DNA from 3 places in the Latilactobacillus curvatus JCM 1096 genome. Region 3 is predicted to be linked to each of the others. Evidence: predicted binding sites of a transcription regulator. Region 3 holds the regulator's gene; each other region holds the start of a gene.
The links. The regulator NrdR, encoded in region 3, represses ribonucleotide reductase genes. The targets are predictions, from matches to a motif close to ACACNATATATNGTGT.
Positions count from the first base shown of each region.

Region 1: nrdH (glutaredoxin-like protein NrdH) is a predicted target of NrdR. The motif match lies at 2,614-2,629, and genes of this name have one in related genera.
Region 2: LCU_RS07295 (deoxynucleoside kinase) is a predicted target of NrdR. The motif match lies at 4,063-4,078, and genes of this name have one in related genera.

Region 1 covers NZ_CP026116.1:516,251-522,680, forward strand. The annotation lists gene LCU_RS02780 (EbsA family protein) at 1-379, opposite strand, end outside; gene LCU_RS02785 (ribonuclease HI family protein) at 457-852, shown strand; gene cls (cardiolipin synthase) at 926-2,383, shown strand; gene nrdH (glutaredoxin-like protein NrdH) at 2,705-2,935, shown strand; gene nrdE (class 1b ribonucleoside-diphosphate reductase subunit alpha) at 3,050-5,221, shown strand; gene nrdF (class 1b ribonucleoside-diphosphate reductase subunit beta) at 5,548-6,430, shown strand, end outside.
Region 2 covers NZ_CP026116.1:1,392,057-1,398,486, forward strand. The annotation lists gene LCU_RS07275 (YhgE/Pip family protein) at 1-533, opposite strand, end outside; gene serS (serine--tRNA ligase) at 758-2,038, opposite strand; gene LCU_RS07285 (hypothetical protein) at 2,334-3,089, opposite strand; gene LCU_RS07290 (helix-turn-helix domain-containing protein) at 3,135-3,917, opposite strand; gene LCU_RS07295 (deoxynucleoside kinase) at 4,125-4,793, shown strand; gene LCU_RS07300 (helix-turn-helix domain-containing protein) at 4,839-6,416, opposite strand.
Region 3 covers NZ_CP026116.1:968,799-975,228, reverse strand. The annotation lists gene polA (DNA polymerase I) at 1-390, shown strand, start outside; gene mutM (DNA-formamidopyrimidine glycosylase) at 402-1,241, shown strand; gene coaE (dephospho-CoA kinase) at 1,238-1,828, shown strand; gene nrdR (transcriptional regulator NrdR) at 2,013-2,486, shown strand; gene LCU_RS05150 (replication initiation and membrane attachment family protein) at 2,504-3,886, shown strand; gene dnaI (primosomal protein DnaI) at 3,886-4,806, shown strand; gene thrS (threonine--tRNA ligase) at 5,119-6,430, shown strand, end outside.

The DNA of each region.
Region 1 (6,430 bases), 450 kb from region 3:
GTTGTTTAACGAATGCCTGCTTGGCTTTGCGACTAAGGAGTATTTGTTCGGGTTGGTAATCAAGTTCGTTGGTTTTAATTAATAAACCATGTTTTTGGACAATAATGGTCGTAGTCGTTTCACGGTTGATGGTTCGATTATATTTAAATACCGGCCGTTTAAGCGTGATCACGTCTGCCGTCATTGAAACACGATGCCCGAAAATGACCCATAGCGTCAACCAAACGGCAATTAAGCCGATGCCCCACGATTGCCAGTTTAAGTTGATGAGTTCAAGTTGTACAATTAAAGCTAATGTATAGACGAAGCCAATCCAAGACCAAATCGTCACGAAGTAAGCATAATTTGGTTGGTAGAATGCGGTGGTTGTCTTTTGCATGAGAACACTCCTTTTTACGCTTTGTATCATACCATTAACCTGACCCTGCTGTCAGTGAAAGGCGGTAAATTTTAAGAATGATTAAACTTTATACGGACGCAGCAACTCGTGGCAATCCCGGACCAAGTGCGGCGGGAATTTTAATCGTGACACCAGAGCGACAATATCAACTACAAGCACCTTTGCCAGAACAGTCCAATCATGATGCAGAATTTGCGGCGGTCATTCTTGGCTTAGAACAACTAGCCAATCGGGGGCTTACCACGAAAATACTACAGATTAACGTTGACAGCAAGCTTGTCTTTCAGAGCCTAGAAAAGCGGTATGCTAAACATTATCAAGCTGCCGTCGACCGGATTCTAGCACTTGAGGCGCCCTATTCAATGGTCATCCACCAATGGATTCCAGAGCGTCAGAATCAGGGGGCGCACCATCTGGCCCAACAGGGATTACCTCATTTAACTGACTGTTGATAGGCTTAACTAGCGCTTTGAGCGTGATTTTAGTAAAATAATAAGCAACGCTAGAATTTTGGAGGAGTACGATATGGTTTTAGTTACAGAAATAATGTCATTCATCATCTTCATTAATGCCTTATTGGCAATTATTACAATTTTGAGACAGCCCCGCGATATTGCGGCCACCTGGGCGTGGCTGCTAGTCTTAATTTTACTACCCGTGGGCGGTTTTATCCTATATATGTTTACCGGACGGGGCTTATCGCGGAAAAAGATTTTCCAAAGTCAATCGCAAATCGATGATGGGCTTTCCGCATTGGTCGACATTCAACGTAAGGAAAATCGTAAAAACGACCTCTTACCGAAAAAGATGCTTTCCAGTGAAGCATCCGAAATGGTGAATCTCTTTTTAAATATTAATAATGCACCCGTTTTAAAGAATAACCATGTCAAAATCTATACTGACGGGCAAGCAAAGTTTGACGCCCTCTTTGCCGACATCAAACAAGCTCAAAAAAGTATTCATATCGAATATTATACGATCTATAATGACCGATTGGGCAATGAGTTACAACAACTATTGATTCAAAAAGCCAAAGAAGGCGTTTCAGTCAACGTTGTCTACGATGCTTGGGGCTCCCAAGGCGCAACGCAAAAATGGTGGCGCGCACTTGAAGATGTCGGTGGCCACGCGCGAACGTTCTTCAGTTCAAAACACACGATTACCGATTTTCGCTTGAACTTCCGTGATCACCGTAAGATTGTGGTAATTGACGGTAAGATTGGTTATATTGGTGGCTTTAACGTTGGTGATCAATATCTAGGCCGGAGTAAGAAATTCGGACATTGGCGTGATACCCATATGCGGATTACCGGCAATGCCGTGTTAGCCTTACAAGTACGCTTTATGATGGACTGGAACGCGAGTGTTGAGTCTGCGATTAAGTTAACTTACTCGGAAGAACTCTTCCCAGTGGACCAATCCCAAAATCGTGGATCAGCAGCCATGCAAATTGTCTCAAGTGGTCCCGATAAATTAGATGAACAAATCAAACTCGGTTATCTGAAGATGATTAGTACCGCTAAGAAGCGTTTATGGATTCAAACGCCCTATCTAGTTCCGGATGATAGTATTATTGATGCGTTGACGACTGCGGCAATGTCCGGGGTGGATGTTCGTATCATGACGCCTAACATGCCGGATCACCCCTTCATCTACCGTGCAACAGAATACTACAGTCAACTCTTGCATGCAGCTGGCGTTAAGATTTACCGGTATGAAGATGGATTCTTACATGCTAAGACGGCGGTCATGGATGGGCATATCAGCACTGTAGGTTCTGCCAATATGGATATCCGTAGTTTCAAGCTGAACTTTGAAGCCAATACGTTTATTTACGATCCGAAAGTTGCAGCGCAACTTGAAGCGATCTATCAGGCTGATATGGAAAAAGCATCCCTACTAACAGACGAAATAATCGCCCAACAGTCAACTTGGTTGAAATTTAAACAAAAATTTTCACGGTTACTTTCACCAATTTTATAAAATGTTCGTTAACTCATTTTTATGATGGTGCAATATTAAATTAATCCCAATCTAAAAAATTTTTTAAAATCTGTTAAGCTTTGTCCGGCGTGCTTTTGAAAAATTTTGCGCATTAGCAGGGATTGACTTTACCCATAAATATGTTTAACTTAAGTACAGGACGTTGCCCAAGACAATCAAATGAACATTCGTAAACGACCACTATAATTAGTGGTCGTTTTTTGTTTTATCTACAATATGTGGTGTTTATTGATTGCATCTTCCATTTCAAAACGGTATACTATTTTTATCGATAAGAGAAATACAAGGGAGTTAACGATTATGGCAAATATCACATTATATACTAAGAACGGCTGCCCACAATGCCGGATGACGAAACACTTTTTAGAAACGCACAACGTTCCTTTTGTTGAACATAACATCAATGACGAACCACAATATATTGATTACTTGAAGGAACAAGGTTTCCAAGCCGTTCCCGTTTTAGAAGCGGATGGCCTAGAAAGCTTCTCAGGTTTTAGACCAGCGGAATTGCAAAAATTGGCGATTTAAGCACCATGCATTCCCAGTTTTAACGGGTGAGGCCGACTCTTGATTACTAAAGAGTTGGTCTTCACTTTTTTTAAACCCTAAAACAGCTAATATGACTAGAAAGTGGTGGCAAGGATGTCTTTAAAAGAGATTAAAACCGAAGATGTAACATACTATGAATTGAATAACCAAATTAATATTCCAGTGAATGGTCAAATTCCATTACAAAAGGATCAAGAAGCACTCGATGCCTTTTTGGAACAAAACGTACAACCCAATATGGTGACGTTTAAATCACTTCAAGATCGTCTAGATTATTTAGTCGCGGAAAATTATTATGAAGCAGATTTTTTGAAGGCTTATTCTCTTTCATTCATGGAAGAATTGAATCAATATTTAAAGGACCAAGACTTCCACTTCAAGTCATTTATGGCTGCTTATAAGTTCTATGCGCAATACGCATTAAAAACAAACGACAATGGCTTTTATCTTGAAGATTTTAAAGATCGCGTTTTTGTGAATGCTCTCTACTTCGCAGATGGTGATCAAACCCTTGCGCTGCAACTAGCGGATGAAATGATCCACCAACGTTATCAACCGGCAACACCATCGTTTTTGAATGCTGGGCGTTCACGGCGTGGTGAATTAGTTTCATGTTTCTTACTCCAAACAACCGATGATATGAATTCAATTGGTCGGACGATTAACTCGGCACTTGAATTATCACGGATTGGTGGCGGGGTTGGGATTAGCTTGTCGAACCTCCGTGGAGCTGGCGATCCAATCAAAGGCATCGACGGTGCAGCAAGTGGTGTCCTCCCTGTCATGAAGTTATTGGAGGATTCTTTCTCATACTCAAACCAATTAGGTCAACGGCAAGGCGCCGGCGTGGTTTATTTAAACGCCTTCCATCCAGATGTGATTGCTTTCTTAGGTGCTAAAAAAGAAAATGCAGACGAAAAATATCGTTTAAAGACCCTCTCATTAGGCTTAGTCGTCCCCGACAAGTTCTATGAATTGGTGAAAGCTGATGCTGATATGTATTTATTCAGCCCTTACGGTGTTGAAAAAGAATACGGCGTACCTTTCTCATATGTTGACATCACCAAAGAATATGACAACTTAATCGCCAACGATAACATCAAGAAAACCAAAATTAAAGCCCGTGATTTAGAAAATGAAATTAGTAAATTGCAACAAGAATCAGGTTATCCTTACATCGTCAATGTGGACACAGCCAATGCTGCGAACCCAATTGATGGGAAGATCATCATGAGTAACCTCTGTTCTGAAGTCCTCCAAGTGCAAACCCCGTCACAAATTAATAACCGCCAAGAATATGACGTGTTAGGGACGGATATCAGTTGTAACCTGGGTTCAACGAATATTCCGAACATGATGACGTCACCTGACTTTGGTGGTTCTATCGAAGCCATGGTGCGTGCTTTAACCTACGTCACAGATCATTCTGATATTGATGTGGTCCCTTCTGTGGCTCATGGGAACGAATTGGCCCACACCATTGGTTTAGGTGGCATGGGTCTGCATACCTTCTTTGCCAAGAACCACATGATGTATGGGTCAGAAGAATCAATCGACTTTACCAGTAATTATTTCATGCTTTTAAACTACTGGACACTTGTTGCTTCAAATAAGATTGCTAAGGAACGTCAGATGACCTTTGCCAACTTTGAAAAGAGTAAGTATGCTGATGGTAGTTACTTCGATCAATACCTCACTGAAGACTGGGCCCCTAAGACGGACAAAGTCAAAGCGATTTTCAAGGACATTATGATTCCCACAAAAGCCGATTGGGAAGCTTTAAAACTAGCCATCATGCAAGACGGTTTATACCATCAAAACCGCTTAGCCGTTGCACCAAACGGTTCAATTTCATACATCAATGATACTTCTGCTAGCTTACAACCGATTGTTAACCGGATTGAAGATCGGCAAGAAAAGAAAATTGGGACAATCTACTACCCTGCCCCAGGTCTTTCAAACGATACCATGCCATATTATGAATCAGCTTATGACATTGACATGCGTAAAGTCATCGACATCTACGCAGCAGCACAAAAACATGTCGACCAAGGGATGAGTATGACACTCTTCATGCGTTCAACGATTCCAGCAGGCCTTTACGAATGGAAAAACGGCCGGACTGACAAAATGACCACCCGGGACTTAAACATCTTAAGAAACTACGCCCACCACAAAGGGATTAAATCAATCTACTACATCCGGACTTACACAGACGACGAAAGTGAAGTCGGCGCAAACGCATGCGAAAGTTGTGTAATCTAGAGTGCGTTTGAAACGGTTTGACTTTGAGCATTAGTCTAACTCGGCGAATAACTGCTATAAGCAGTTGTTTGACGAGTGTAACTAAGCGCAGAAGTCAGTTTCAAAAAGCACGTTTCAAAACAGAGTGCGACGGCAGGCGTTTATATTTTGAGCATTAGCATAGGGAAGCGAATTAGCGAAGTAGTCGATGATTTGATTCACTGGGCTAAGCGCAGAAAGTTAGCTTGAAAAGCACGTTTCAAAGCAAGCACCAAATCTCCACTCCAGCTGCTCGTCAGCTGGCCTACATACCTAAAAAAGAAGCACGTTAAAAGGAGTTCATGAACATGGCAGAAAATTATATTGCAATTAACTGGAACCAAGTTGAAGATCAAATTGATAAAGCAACCTGGGAAAAATTAACCGAACAATTTTGGTTAGATACGCGGATTCCCCTTTCCAATGACTTAGATGACTGGCGCAGTTTACCAGACAATGAAAAATGGATCGTCGGGCATGTCTTTGGCGGTTTAACCCTACTTGATACGCTACAATCACAAGATGGGATGGCCAGCTTAAAAGCCAATATCCGCACTCAACATGAAGAAGCCGTTTTAAACAACATTCAATTCATGGAATCCGTGCATGCGAAGAGTTATTCATCCATTTTTTCAACGTTAAACACACCAACTGAAATTGATGAAATCTTCGACTGGACCAACACGAATGAATTCTTGCAATACAAAGCCAACAAGATTAACGATATCTATCAAAACGGCACACCATTGCAACAAAAAATTGCCAGCGTCTTTTTAGAAACCTTCCTCTTCTATTCTGGTTTCTATACCCCACTCTATTACTTAGGGAACAATAAGTTGGCCAACGTTGCTGAAATCATTAAATTGATTATCCGTGATGAGTCAGTCCATGGGACTTACATCGGCTATAAGTTCCAATTAGCCTTCAATGAATTGGATAAGTCAGAACAAGAAGAATTGCAAAACTGGATGTATGATTTACTGTACGACTTATATGCCAACGAAGAAAAATACACCCACGAAGTTTATGATGGCACTGGTTGGACAGAAGAAGTATTAACTTACCTCCGTTATAACGCCAACAAAGCCTTAATGAACCTCGGCCAAGGCGCCCTCTTCCCAGATAGCGCTGAAGATGTGAACCCCGTGATCTTGAATGGGATGTCGACTTCAACTGCCAACCACGATTTCT
Region 2 (6,430 bases), 420 kb from region 3:
CTGAACCCTTTACCGGCAGTCTTAACCTGTTTGAACATCACTTTAGCGTAAGCATTTGTGACAGTTTCCCGAACTTGGGCGTTCAATTCCTTGGCACCCATTTCACTGATAACTTCACCGATGAAGTTCAATGAATCGTTGGTTTTGTATTGAATTTGCATCTTCTTAGGATTCTTATCCAAGACTGTAGCAGCATTGGCAGAGAAGTTCTTAGGTAGGGTCACTACAGTGTAGTATTCCTTATCTTTAAGCCCTTGTTGTGCTTTTTTTGCTGATACGAAACGCCAACCAAGTTGGTCGTTTTTCTTCAATTCTTTTACCATATCTTTACCAGCGCTCAACGTTTCACCGTTGTAAGTGGCTGGCTGATCATTATTAACGACAGCGACTGGTAATTCACCAGTGCTACCATAAGGGTCCCAGACAGATTTAAGGAAAAAGATACTGTACAAGAATGGAATAAACACGATTGCGATTAACGAAATCATGATTAAACGATTCTTGGCAATGAACTTAAATTCGTTTTGGATCATCTTCATGCTAAAATCTCCTTTAATTATATAAGTTGCTTAATTGATTACATTCAATATCCACGATAACTAAATTAGTCTAACCTTTTTTCATTTAAATTTCAAGTCTTATGCGCCAAACTATTCTCTATTCACAACTGTTTCTAATCTAACAAAAAAAGACGGTCGTTATTTATATAACAACCGTCTCCCTTATGGAAGAAACAAATGACTTCCTATTAAATTAATTATTTTGCTTCAATCTTCGTCATGCCACCCATGTATGGTACCAATTGTTCTGGGATTGTGACGCTGCCGTCTTCGTTTTGATAGTTTTCCAAGATGGCGGCAACTGTCCGGCCGACTGCTAAGCCTGAGCCGTTCAATGTGTGGACCAAGTTGACATGGCCATCTTCGTCACGATAACGAATTTGGGCGCGGCGTGCTTGGAAGTCTGTACAATCTGAACAACTTGAGATTTCACGGTACGTATTTTGAGCTGGTAACCAAACTTCGATATCGTATGTCTTAGCTGATGTGAAGCTGGCATCGCCAGTTGCCAATGTGATGACGTGATATGGCAAGTTCAATGCTTTTAAGATATTTTCAGCATCGGCGGTCATTTTTTCTAGTTCATTGAATGATTCTTCTGGTTTCGTGAATTTCACCATTTCAACTTTGTTAAATTGATGCATCCGGATTAAACCACGGGTATCACGGCCGGCACTTCCTGCTTCTGAACGGAAAGCTGGTGATAAGGCAGTGAAGTAGATTGGCAATTGTGCGCCATCCAAGATTTCGTCGCGGTAGAAGTTCGTCAATGGCACTTCGGCGGTTGGAATCAAAGTCATGGGTTCGCCTTCGTTGGTCATTGTGTAAACATCTTCCGTAAACTTAGGAAATTGGCCAGTCCCAAACATTGATTCGCCATTCACTAAGTACGGCGTAATCATTTCTTCATAGCCTTCTTTAGCATGTTGATCCAACATGAAGTTATAAATGGCCCGTTCAAGACGTGCACCGGCACCCTTATAGTAAACAAAGCGACTACCTGATACTTTAGCGGCGCGTTCAAAGTCTAAGATGCCTAATTTTTCACCGATATCCCAGTGTGCTAATGGTTCAAAATCAAATTCACGGGGTGTTGACCATTTGCGTTCTTCACGGCTAAAACTTTCATCTGGGCCAACGGGTGCTGAATCATCTGGGAAGTTGGGTAAGCGGACTAAGATGTAGTCCACTTTGGCCTTCACTTCAGCCAATTCACTATCCAAAGCCTTGATTTCGGCCCCAACATTCTTCATGGCAGCGATTTGTTCAGTCGCATCTTCTTTATTGCGCTTGGCAACGGCAATGGCTTCTGAAGCAGCATTGCGATTTTTCTTCAATTCTTCGGTCTTCACAATTAAGGCACGGCGTTTTTCATCTAATGCGATGACCTCATCAATTTCTGCAGCTTGAACACCGCGGCTAGCTAACTTATCCTTTGCCCATTGGACATTTTCTCGAATGACTTTAATATCTAACATTGCACTCTCTCCTTTTAATGATCTTTAATTAACAACAATAAAAAAGCCTTCTCATCCCTTAATTGGGACGAAAAGACTTCAATTCGCGGTACCACCCAAGTTCACCCACTACAAATAATAGGTGCCCTCAATTACTGATAACGGCCAGGAACCGTGTAGTTCATCACTACCCACTATTGCGCTGGAATGCTGGATTCAATACCTTCCACCAACCGGTATCTCTCTGTCAATCCATATAGGCGCTTATTCACGTGTTTACTTCTTAATGTAAGAATACCGCATTTAATCTTTAAATTCAATCATCAATAGATGATTTTTGAATCCATAGACCCCGTAATAAACCGAGCATACGTCCAAAATGATCGCTATCTGCATTTTGATGCCATTTAAACATCACCGCTTCTGGGTTAACGATGCCAGTTAAATCAATGATCGAAGTCGTAACCACCATATCAGCATCCATTAAATCCGCGTCAGATTGACTAACATCCACATACAAAACACTATTCAGTGCAGTCATCAAATCAAAGTACCCGAGGAAGGATTGTTCCGTCACAACGACAACCTTCGCTTTATTCATCGGTGCAAACCGTTGAATCATCTGACGCAAGACGTTGTAGTAACCACTGACCAATTCTTCACGTAATTTGACTAAGAATGACACTTTCGGATTGATTAATAAGTAATCCACCGTATCATCAATATTTTGTTTTAGGACATCATTTGGCTTGAGATATTCAACACTTTCCATCATTTGGTCAGCGAGCACCGATGTCACATCTTGTTTAAACATGTACGTGGTCATCGTCATCGAAATCATCGTTTGCACGAAACCTTGATAATTCGCATCGTCTAAGTTTAGGTATTTCTTGATATCAAATGGAATTTGATCAATAAAAGCTTCTACAAATTCGTAAATCACTGGAATATACCGCTTGTATCGCGTTTCGTAAGATTCCATGTAGGGATTAGCATCCTGAATCTGAATCGGTCCAAAATTAATGATGTCATATATATTGAATGATTCAGCCATCGCTTCTTCTTGGGTCATTTGTGCAAGAATGCTCTTGATCCGTAAAGCTTGGTCTTCAAAGGGCTATTTTAGATATTCAGAAACCATATTGGGAACTGGATAACGGATAAAATCGCCATCTAGTTCAGTTGAAACCGTGTGACCTTGTAGTAATCGGAAATAGGTTAGGACGATTGAATACGCCCCTAGTTCACGGGTCAAAATATTGGTTTTTTCCAATTGGAACCGATCAATCGCAACATCGAACGCCTTAAGTGCATCGTCTCGTTTAACATCTTCAAAGGGCCAGGTATGCCCTTCCGTTGCCATCCAGAATAACATCGTTAAGACTAAATGAATTTTATTTTCGTCGCCTTCTAACCGAAGTGAATCATAATACATACGGATATCAAATGAGCGAATTAAGTCGCGCACCCCTTTTAAATGGCGTAGCGCCGTTGCCTTACTCGTATCATGGGCTTCCCAGAATTCTTGGAATGTAACGGTCTCACCCTTGAGTAAGATTTTGATAAAATCAAACGCTTCTGACTTATTCACTAATAAATAGTGATAGGCATCTGTTGGAACGCTGAACAAGGTTTTAATATCATCAACATCCGGTCCGATAATTTCCTTTAGGTCCCCAATAATGCTCATGTACATATTGTACAAGCTACCGTAACTGCGATTTAATAGCATTGCTACTTGTTTTAGATTCACATCTTCAACGAGCGGCTGATTATTACGCGATAGTTCAATCCGCTTTTTAACAGGCAACTCATCCCGTTTTAAACCAACAATCTCCATTAATAAGGCGTACTTATCATTTTCCGCTTGCGTTAGAAAAATACTCTCACTTGCGTTCAAACCGATTCCCCCTAGTAAAAATCCTTATAATTAGTAATTAATCCTACCATAAATTGTGCAAATAGTAACTATTGCGTTGTTTAAAATCAAAGATTGCTTTTTACGTCAGAAATGCTAGAATATTTAAGTGACGTTTGGTTGTAAAACACCATATGTTGTATATCAATAATAATTTAAACACATTTTATGGTCAAAAGAGGGAGACTGATGACATTGCTCGTACTTGCTGGCACAATTGGTGCAGGAAAAACTAGTTTAACCAAATATCTATCTGATCACTTAGGCACTGAAGCCTTTTACGAATCAGTAGACGATAATGAAGTATTACCATTATTCTACAAAGATCCAACTAAATATGCGTTCTTACTACAAATCTATTTCTTAAACAAACGATTTGATAGTATCAAACAAGCATATACAGATGATAACAACATCTTAGACCGTTCAATTTTCGAAGATTCATTACTCTTCCACTTGAACGCTGATCTTGGTCGCGCTACCGCAACCGAAGTCCGTGTCTACGACGAATTATTAGCCAACATGATGCAAGAATTGCCATTTGCTGCCCACAAGAAACGCCCTGACTTATTAATCCATGTACGCGTTAGTTTCGAAACAATGCTTTCACGGATTCAAAAACGTGGTCGTTCATACGAACAACTAGAAGCCGATCCAACCCTCTACGACTATTATAAAGAATTAAACAGCCGTTATGATGCTTGGTATGAAGCCTATGACGAAAGTCCCAAGATGCAAATCGATGGTGACAAATTAGACTTCGTTGAAAACGAAGCTGATCGTCAAAAAGTCATCGAAATGATTGACGAACGGGTGAAAGCCTTAAACGCAGAACAAGAAGCAAATATGGGTGCCTAATTGCACAAAAAAAGCCGTTCGACAAATTGTCGAACGGCTTTTTTATTATGCTTGGGTACCTTTTTGCATCCATAATTCATGAATAATGCCATACAGCCGGGCATAGTGATCGCTACTAGCATTTAAGCGCCACGTAAAATATAACGCCTCCGGATTAACGTTTTCGGGTAAGGCAATGCTCGACGTCCGAACAATCAGGTCTGCATCCCGTAAAGCTTCATCGGTCGTACTAACAGCGACATATTTGATATTATCGAGTGCTGTTAAGATATCCATATAGCCAATGTAATCTTGCTCAATCACGAGTGCGACCTTCACCTGGCTTACAGGATGATACTGCTGGATGACTTGTTGAATTAAATTATAGTAAGCCTTTATCAAATTCTCCCGCCCACTTGCTAAAAAACTAAAAGCTGGTTCGAATAAGAGGTAATCTACGGTATCACTAATTTTTTTATGGAGTAGTTCATTGGGTTTTAGCTGCGGCATACGAATGACTAATTCATTAAAAACGACAGAGGTCGCGTCCATCCCAAGGATATAGGTCGTCACCGTAGTCGTTAACAACGCATTTTTGAAAATATCATATGTGTGCTGCGAAATCTCTAACTCATGCATAATATCAAATGGAATACGCTCCAAAAAGGCAGTCACAAAACGATGAATTTCTGGTATATAACGTTCATCTGCCCAATCAGCAGTCACCTTAGTACTTGTTATTGAGCGTAACGGTACTGGACAATACCGTAACAAGAAGAATAGTCCAGCGGCTTCTGAACGCCCTTCCGTTAACGTTAACTCTGCCAAACAAGTTCGTAATCCCGTTGATTCTTTAGTGAAATCGGCTGCAAGTAAATCACTGATTAAATTAGGATAGGGATACCGAATAGTTGCTAATTTTTCATCGGGCTGCACGACTGCACCGGCCATCACTCGATAATAAGTTACTGCCAGAATCGTGGCGCCAATTTCGTGCGTTAATAGGTTAGGCTTTTGCAATTGAAATTCATCACAGACATAGTCAAAGGCCGACAAAACACATTCGTGATTGATTTCTTCAAATAGCCATTGATGCCCACCAGACGCCAACCAGTATAAGGCGGATAAGACCAATCGAATTGTCTTCTCATCACCTTCCAACCGGATTGGTTCGTATGAAACCCGTAAGTTGAAGGCGCGGGTTAGATCGCGGACTTGCTTCAAATGACGTAATACAGTTGCTTTACTACTATCATGCTCTGCTAAGAAGGTTTTAAACGATATATCCCCGCCCCGCAATAGAATCTGTACGAAATCATAGATGTCAGAATGTTGTACTAAATATAAATGATAGACATCACTTGGAATTGCGAAGAGTCGCTTAACATCATCTTCCTCCGTCCCTAATATTGCCTGCAGATCCCCAACAATACTGACATACGTATTGTATAAGCTACTATAATTACGGTCTAACAATGTTGCCACTTGCTTCAAATTGACGTCATCGATTAGTGCTTCGCCCTTTTTAGCCATGCTCATTCGTTTTTTAATGGGTAATTCATCCCATTTGACATTAATAATATCTAAGAAAAGAGCATACTTATCTTTTTCTGCCGATGTTAAATAAACACTATTGGTATCCACATTGCTTAACCCCT
Region 3 (6,430 bases):
TTCATGCAAGATATCGTGAAGAAGGCGCGCGAAGAAGGCTACGTTGAAACGCTCTTCCATCGGCGTCGCTATTTACCAGATATTCACGCTAAAAACTTCAATTTGCGCTCATTTGCAGAACGCACGGCAATGAATACCCCAATTCAAGGGAGTGCCGCTGATATTATTAAGATGGCAATGATCTTGATGCAAGCGGAACTGAAGAAGGCAGGATTACAAGCCAAGATGCTTTTACAAGTACATGATGAATTGATTTTTGAAGCACCAGAATCAGAAATACCAATGTTAGAAAAATTAGTACCAAGTGTCATGGATTCTGCGGTTTCATTAGCGGTGCCGCTGAAAGTTGAAAGTGGCTTTGGACCAACTTGGTACGATATTAAGAAATAAGGGGACACACAATGCCAGAATTACCAGAAGTTGAAAATGTGCGCCGCGGATTGGAACAATTAGTGGTCGGTAAGACGGTTCAAGCAATTGAGATTCGCTGGTCGAAAATTATCAGTAATCCAGACGATGTTTTTGTTGAAGGTCTTGTTGGACGCCAAATTATCGGTGTTGATCGACGCGGTAAGTATTTATTGATTCGTTTCGATCAAAACTTAACTGTTGTGAGTCATTTGCGGATGGAAGGCAAATACGAAGTTGATGATCAATCCGTACCAATGACTAAGCACACGCATGTGATTTGGACATTTACAGATGGACAACAGTTACGTTATCTTGATTCACGTAAGTTTGGCCGAATGTTATTAATTGAAACGGGTCAAGAAAACACTGTTTCTGGATTGAAGGACTTAGGGGTTGAACCAACCCCAACAACGTTTAAGAAAACCGCCTTCTATCAGGCGTTACAGAAACATAAAAAAGCGATTAAACCACTGTTGCTGGATCAAAAAATTGTAACGGGTCTTGGGAATATCTATGTGGACGAAACGTTGTGGTTGAGCCAGATTCACCCAGAAACACCGGCGAATTTATTGACGAAAGCTGAAACAGATCGTTTGCATGATGAAATCATCACAGAGTTAGAACTGGCAACCAATAACGGTGGGACAACAGTCAATACGTTCTTAAACGCGGCGGGTCACGCTGGGGCCTTTCAGGATATGTTGCACGTCTATGGTAAGAAAGGGCAACCGTGTGATCGGTGCCAGACTCCGATTGAGAAAATTAAAGTAGCACAGCGTGGCACGCATTTCTGTCCGCGGTGTCAGATTAAGAGAGAAGCGGTTCAATGACGTATTTTCTAGGTTTAACGGGTGGCATTGCCAGTGGGAAGTCGACTGTTGCGGCATTGTTTAAAGAACAGGGAATCCCGGTGATTGATGCTGATCAAGTTGCTCATCAGGTATTAGCGACTAATAAATCGGTACAGGCACAATTGCAAGCAGCCTTTGGCGAAGCAGTTGTCAAAAATGGTCAAGTTGATCGGCCTATGTTGGGCCAGCAAGTCTTCGGTAACCCAGAGGCTTTGACTCAGTTAAATGCGATTACTGGGCCCGCTATTTTGACAGCCATTAAACAACAGATGCAAGCAGCAGATGCACCGCTGGTTGTGTTGGATGTGCCACTGTTATATGAACAACACTACGAGCAATATTGCGATGGTGTTGCAGTTGTCTACGTTGAACGTAAAACACAATTGCAACGTTTGATGGCGCGTAACCAATTGACTATAGAACAGGCAAATGCGCGAATTGATAGTCAAAGTGATTTGGCGACCAAAAAAGCGCGAGCGGATTTCGTGATTGATAATCAAGGCACACCTGCAATGTTGCGGCAACGTGTTTTGGCGTTGTTACAACAGTTGTGTCATAACAAGTAATACAAGCGGTCGAACAGATTATTCTGTTCGACCGCTTTTTTGTTTGGAAAAGGCGAAATGCCTTGAGACTGATACATTTTTTGTTTAGCCTGCTTGCCTGGCATGTTATACTACTGTTATACTAATTGTTTTAAAATTGGATTGAATTTGAAACGAATTAATCAAAAGATAAGAAGGTGTCATTATGCTATGTCCACATTGTCATCAGAATAGTTCGCGGGTAATTGATAGTCGTCCCACGGATGAAGGGCGAGTGATTCGTCGTCGCCGTGAGTGTGAGAATTGTCGTTTCCGGTTTACAACGTTCGAACGAGTGGAACAAACCCCATTGTTGGTAATCAAGAAAAACGGAACGCGCGAAGAATTCAACCGTGATAAATTATTGCGCGGGCTAATTCGTGCTGCTGAAAAACGCCCCGTTACAATGGAGCAAATGACTGAAGTAGTTGATGAAGTTGAGAATAAGATTCGCTCATTGGGTGAAAACGAAGTCTCTTCACAAGCCGTCGGAGAATACGTGATGCGCTTGTTACCAGATATTGATCAGATTGCCTACATTCGCTTTGCCAGTGTTTATCGCGAATTCAAGGATATGAATGTCTTTATGAGTGAATTACAAGAAATGATGAATAAAGAAAAGACGAAGAAATCGAATTAAGGAAGAGGGGTTAGCCGATGTCAGATGCATTTGATTTTTTGAGTCCAAAAGACGGCTTTTCAGTGACAAAAGCTAACTATTTGACCGATTTCGATCAAACAGTCGTCACTTACTTATATCAACCATTGATGGGGGCTGTTGCTTACAGTCTCTATCTTTTGTTATGGAGTCAAACCAAGAAAGAAACGGAACAACATTTTCAAACACATGCGACTTTGTTAAATCTGTTGAGTGTTGATTTACCTGCTTTTTATGACAGCCGCAGCAAATTGGAAGCACTTGGTTTAATGCGGACGTATCAAAAAAATGAGGGAACTGGCCGCAAGTTGGTGTATGAACTGTATGCGCCATTGCAACCACAAGCTTTTTTTAACGATGATTTGTTAAGTGTGGCATTGTTCGAAGCGGTCCGCGAAACACGGTTTGTGGAACTCCGTGACTATTTCAAGCTACGACCGGTTTACGCCAAGGATTATCAAGAGGTCACTAAGAATTTCTTGACCGTTTTCCATGTGCAAAACGATTTATTGACGAACGTGCCAAGCAGTGTGGCTGAAACTAAGGCAATGTATCAACAAAAAGCAGCTAGCACACCGCAGTTTACCTCGGTTGAGTTGCGGACTTTTGATTGGGACCTATTACAAGATGCAACGGCGCAATACCAGATTGATACGGATCAAATTCTCAAAAATGAACAGGGCTTGTTTAATCTCCATTATTTCTATGGTCTAGATGAGATGGACTTAGCGCGTTTGATTGGCTTGACGATGAATGTTGCTGACAGTACGATTAATATGGCAGCGCTCGAACAGAACGTCTTGAACAATTACACACGACGTCAGAGTAACCGGCAAACGCCAGCTGCTACAACAACGCAAAAACCGTTAGCCGAGTTACAAAAAGAATGGCAAAAAGCCGGCTTTAACGAACAGGAATTGCAGTGGCTAACAGAAAGTCAGGGCTACTTGCCAGTTGATTATCTCGAATACTTGAAACAAAAGAACCACGGCTTTGTCGCTAAAAATGAAATCCGGGCGTTAAAGGACTTGCAAAACCGCTATATCTTTAACAATGATGTGCTCAATATTTTGGTCGTTTATATCATTACGCAATATGATGGGCTCACTCAGGCGCTAGTCGATCGGATTGCGAACCAGTGGGCTCAACAAGGGGTTAAGACGGCAGCGGATGCGATTTTGCAGATTCGCGATTTCCAAACCAAACAGACGGCAAAGGTGCAAAACAATCGCCAAACGCGTTATCAGAATAAAACTAAAAAAGAACCAGTACCTAAATGGGCTAAACCAGATTATCAAGCGCCAAAAGAAACAACCACACCTGAGCATCAGCATGAACTAGAAGCGGCGTTGAAAAAAATTCGTGAGGGGCGGGAATCGTAATGGAAAATATGGGTAAAGATTTGACGGATTACATGAATCGGCAAAAGTTAAACCAACAGTTTAATAAATTGGTCGAAGATGCCTTGAACGATTCCGATGTCCAAGCATTTATACAAGCTAACAAAGACCGCTTATCACAAGAAACGGTCACGCGTAGTGCCGCTAAAATTTACGAATACGTCATCGAAAAGAAGAAGTTAGCTAATGGGCAAACCACTTTGGCACCGGGTTATGCGCCAAAGTTAGTCTTAAATAACCATTTTATCGATGTCAGTTATGAGCCTACGGTAAGTTTATTACAAGAGCGCGAACAAGCTGCCTTGCATGCACGAGTGAAGTCAATTAATATGCCGCGCGATATTGAACAGGCCAAGATTGATTCATACGATCCAACCAATCGGTTTGACGCATTGATCAAAGCTACCGCGTTTATCGGGGCTTATCGGCAAGCACCCCATGATTTTCACCAAGCCTTGTACCTTAGCGGGCAATTCGGGGTTGGCAAGACTTACTTGTTAGGTGCGATTGCAAACGAACTGGCGTTATCCGGGTTTGAAACCACGTTGATTCATTTCCCGACATTTGCAGTGGAGATGAAGAATGCAATTGGGCAAAACAATGTGTTAGAAAAGGTCAACGTGATAAAAAAAGCACCGATTCTGATGATTGATGATATCGGTGCTGATGCAATGAGTGCGTGGGTTCGGGATGAAGTACTTGGCATTATTTTGCAATATCGAATGCAAGAACAACTCGCCACCTTCTTCAGTTCAAACTTCACAATGACTGAATTAGAGACGCATTTGACAACTAGCAACCAAGGAGACGAACCGGTTAAAGCGGCCCGCATCATGCAACGTGTGCGCTATTTAGCGCAAGAAATTGAAGTTGGTGGTCAAAATCGCCGCTTACAACCTTAGTAATTTAGGCTTGCTAAAAAAGCAATTAAGTGTTTTAATAGAATCAATCAATGATGAAAGACACCTTTTAAATGAACCATCGCAGAGAGAAAAACATAGCTGAAAGTTTTTCACCCCCATTTAATTGACCACTTTCAAAGGCAATACAACTGATCGGGTCGTTTCCGTTATAGACGCTTAAAGTTGGAGAACCAAATGTTGGGGTCTCAATCTGGGTGGAACCGCGAAATTAATTCGTCCCTGAGCTGCACAATTCGTGCGTCTCAGGGACTTTTTTTATTGTTGATGACAAATTAGAAGGAGTGAATAGTAATGGCAGAGATTCAATTAACTTTTCCAGATGGTGCTCAAAAGGCATTTGAACAAGCAACAAGTCTTTTAGATGTTGCTAAATCAATTAGTACAAGCTTAGCTAAAAAGGCAATTGCCGGTAAATTGAACGGTGAATTAGTTGATTTACAGCAACCAATTTTAGAAGATGGGGCAATTGAAATCATCACTAAAGACGACAAAGCAACCGATTTGATGGCAATTTGGAATACGGCAGCCTTTGTTTTAGCTGCAACGTTGAACCGTGCTTATCCCGAGATGCAATTCGGCGAAGTACATGCAACTGAAGATGGCTTCTTCTATGATACCGAAAACGAAGCTGGTCAAGTAGCTGTGACCGACTTACCAGACATTAAAAAAGCAATGAGCAAGTTAATCCAAGCTGGCGGGGCAATCGAACGTGTCAGCTTAGACAAAGCTGCTGCTAAAACACTATTTGCTGGGCAAACTTACAAATTAGCATTATTAGATGAAATGGAAACAGACCAAGTCTTAGTTTACAAATTAGGCGATTTTGCTGATTTTGGGTTAGCACCAATGCTAGCTAAAGTGAGCGACGTTAAGGTCTTTGAACTCTTATCGGTTGCCGGCGCTTATTGGCAAGGTAAATCAAGTAATAAGATGTTACAACGGATTTACGGAACAGCTTACAACAAACAAGCTGACTTAGATGCTGACTTACAGCGTCGTCAAGAAGCTAAAGAACGTGATCACCGTGTGATTGGGAACCAATTAGACTTATTCTTTGTTGATCCTAAGGTTGGTGCGGGCTTGCCTTATTGGTTGCCAAATGGTGCTACCATCCGACGTTCAATCGAACGGTACATCATTGATAAAGAAGTTGCCAATGGTTATGAACATGTTTACACACCAATTCTAGCGAACTTAGATTTGTACAAACAATCAGGTCACTGGGATCACTACCGTGAGGACATGTTCCCACCAATGGATATGGGCGATGGCGAAATGCTTGAATTACGCCCAATGAACTGCCCATCACATATCCAAGTTTACAAACACCACCCACGTTCATATCGTGAATTACCAATTCGGTTAGCTGAACTAGGGATGATGCACCGCTATGAAAAATCAGGTGCGCTTTCAGGGTTACAACGGGTGCGTGAAATGACTTTAAATGATGGACATACATTCGTTCGTCCTGACCAAATTCAAGATGAATTCAAGTCAATTTTGAAATTAATGATTGAAGTGTACTCAGACTTCAATATCAACGATTATACATTCCGTTTGAGCTACCGCGATCCTGCTAATACCGAAAAGTACTATGCTGATG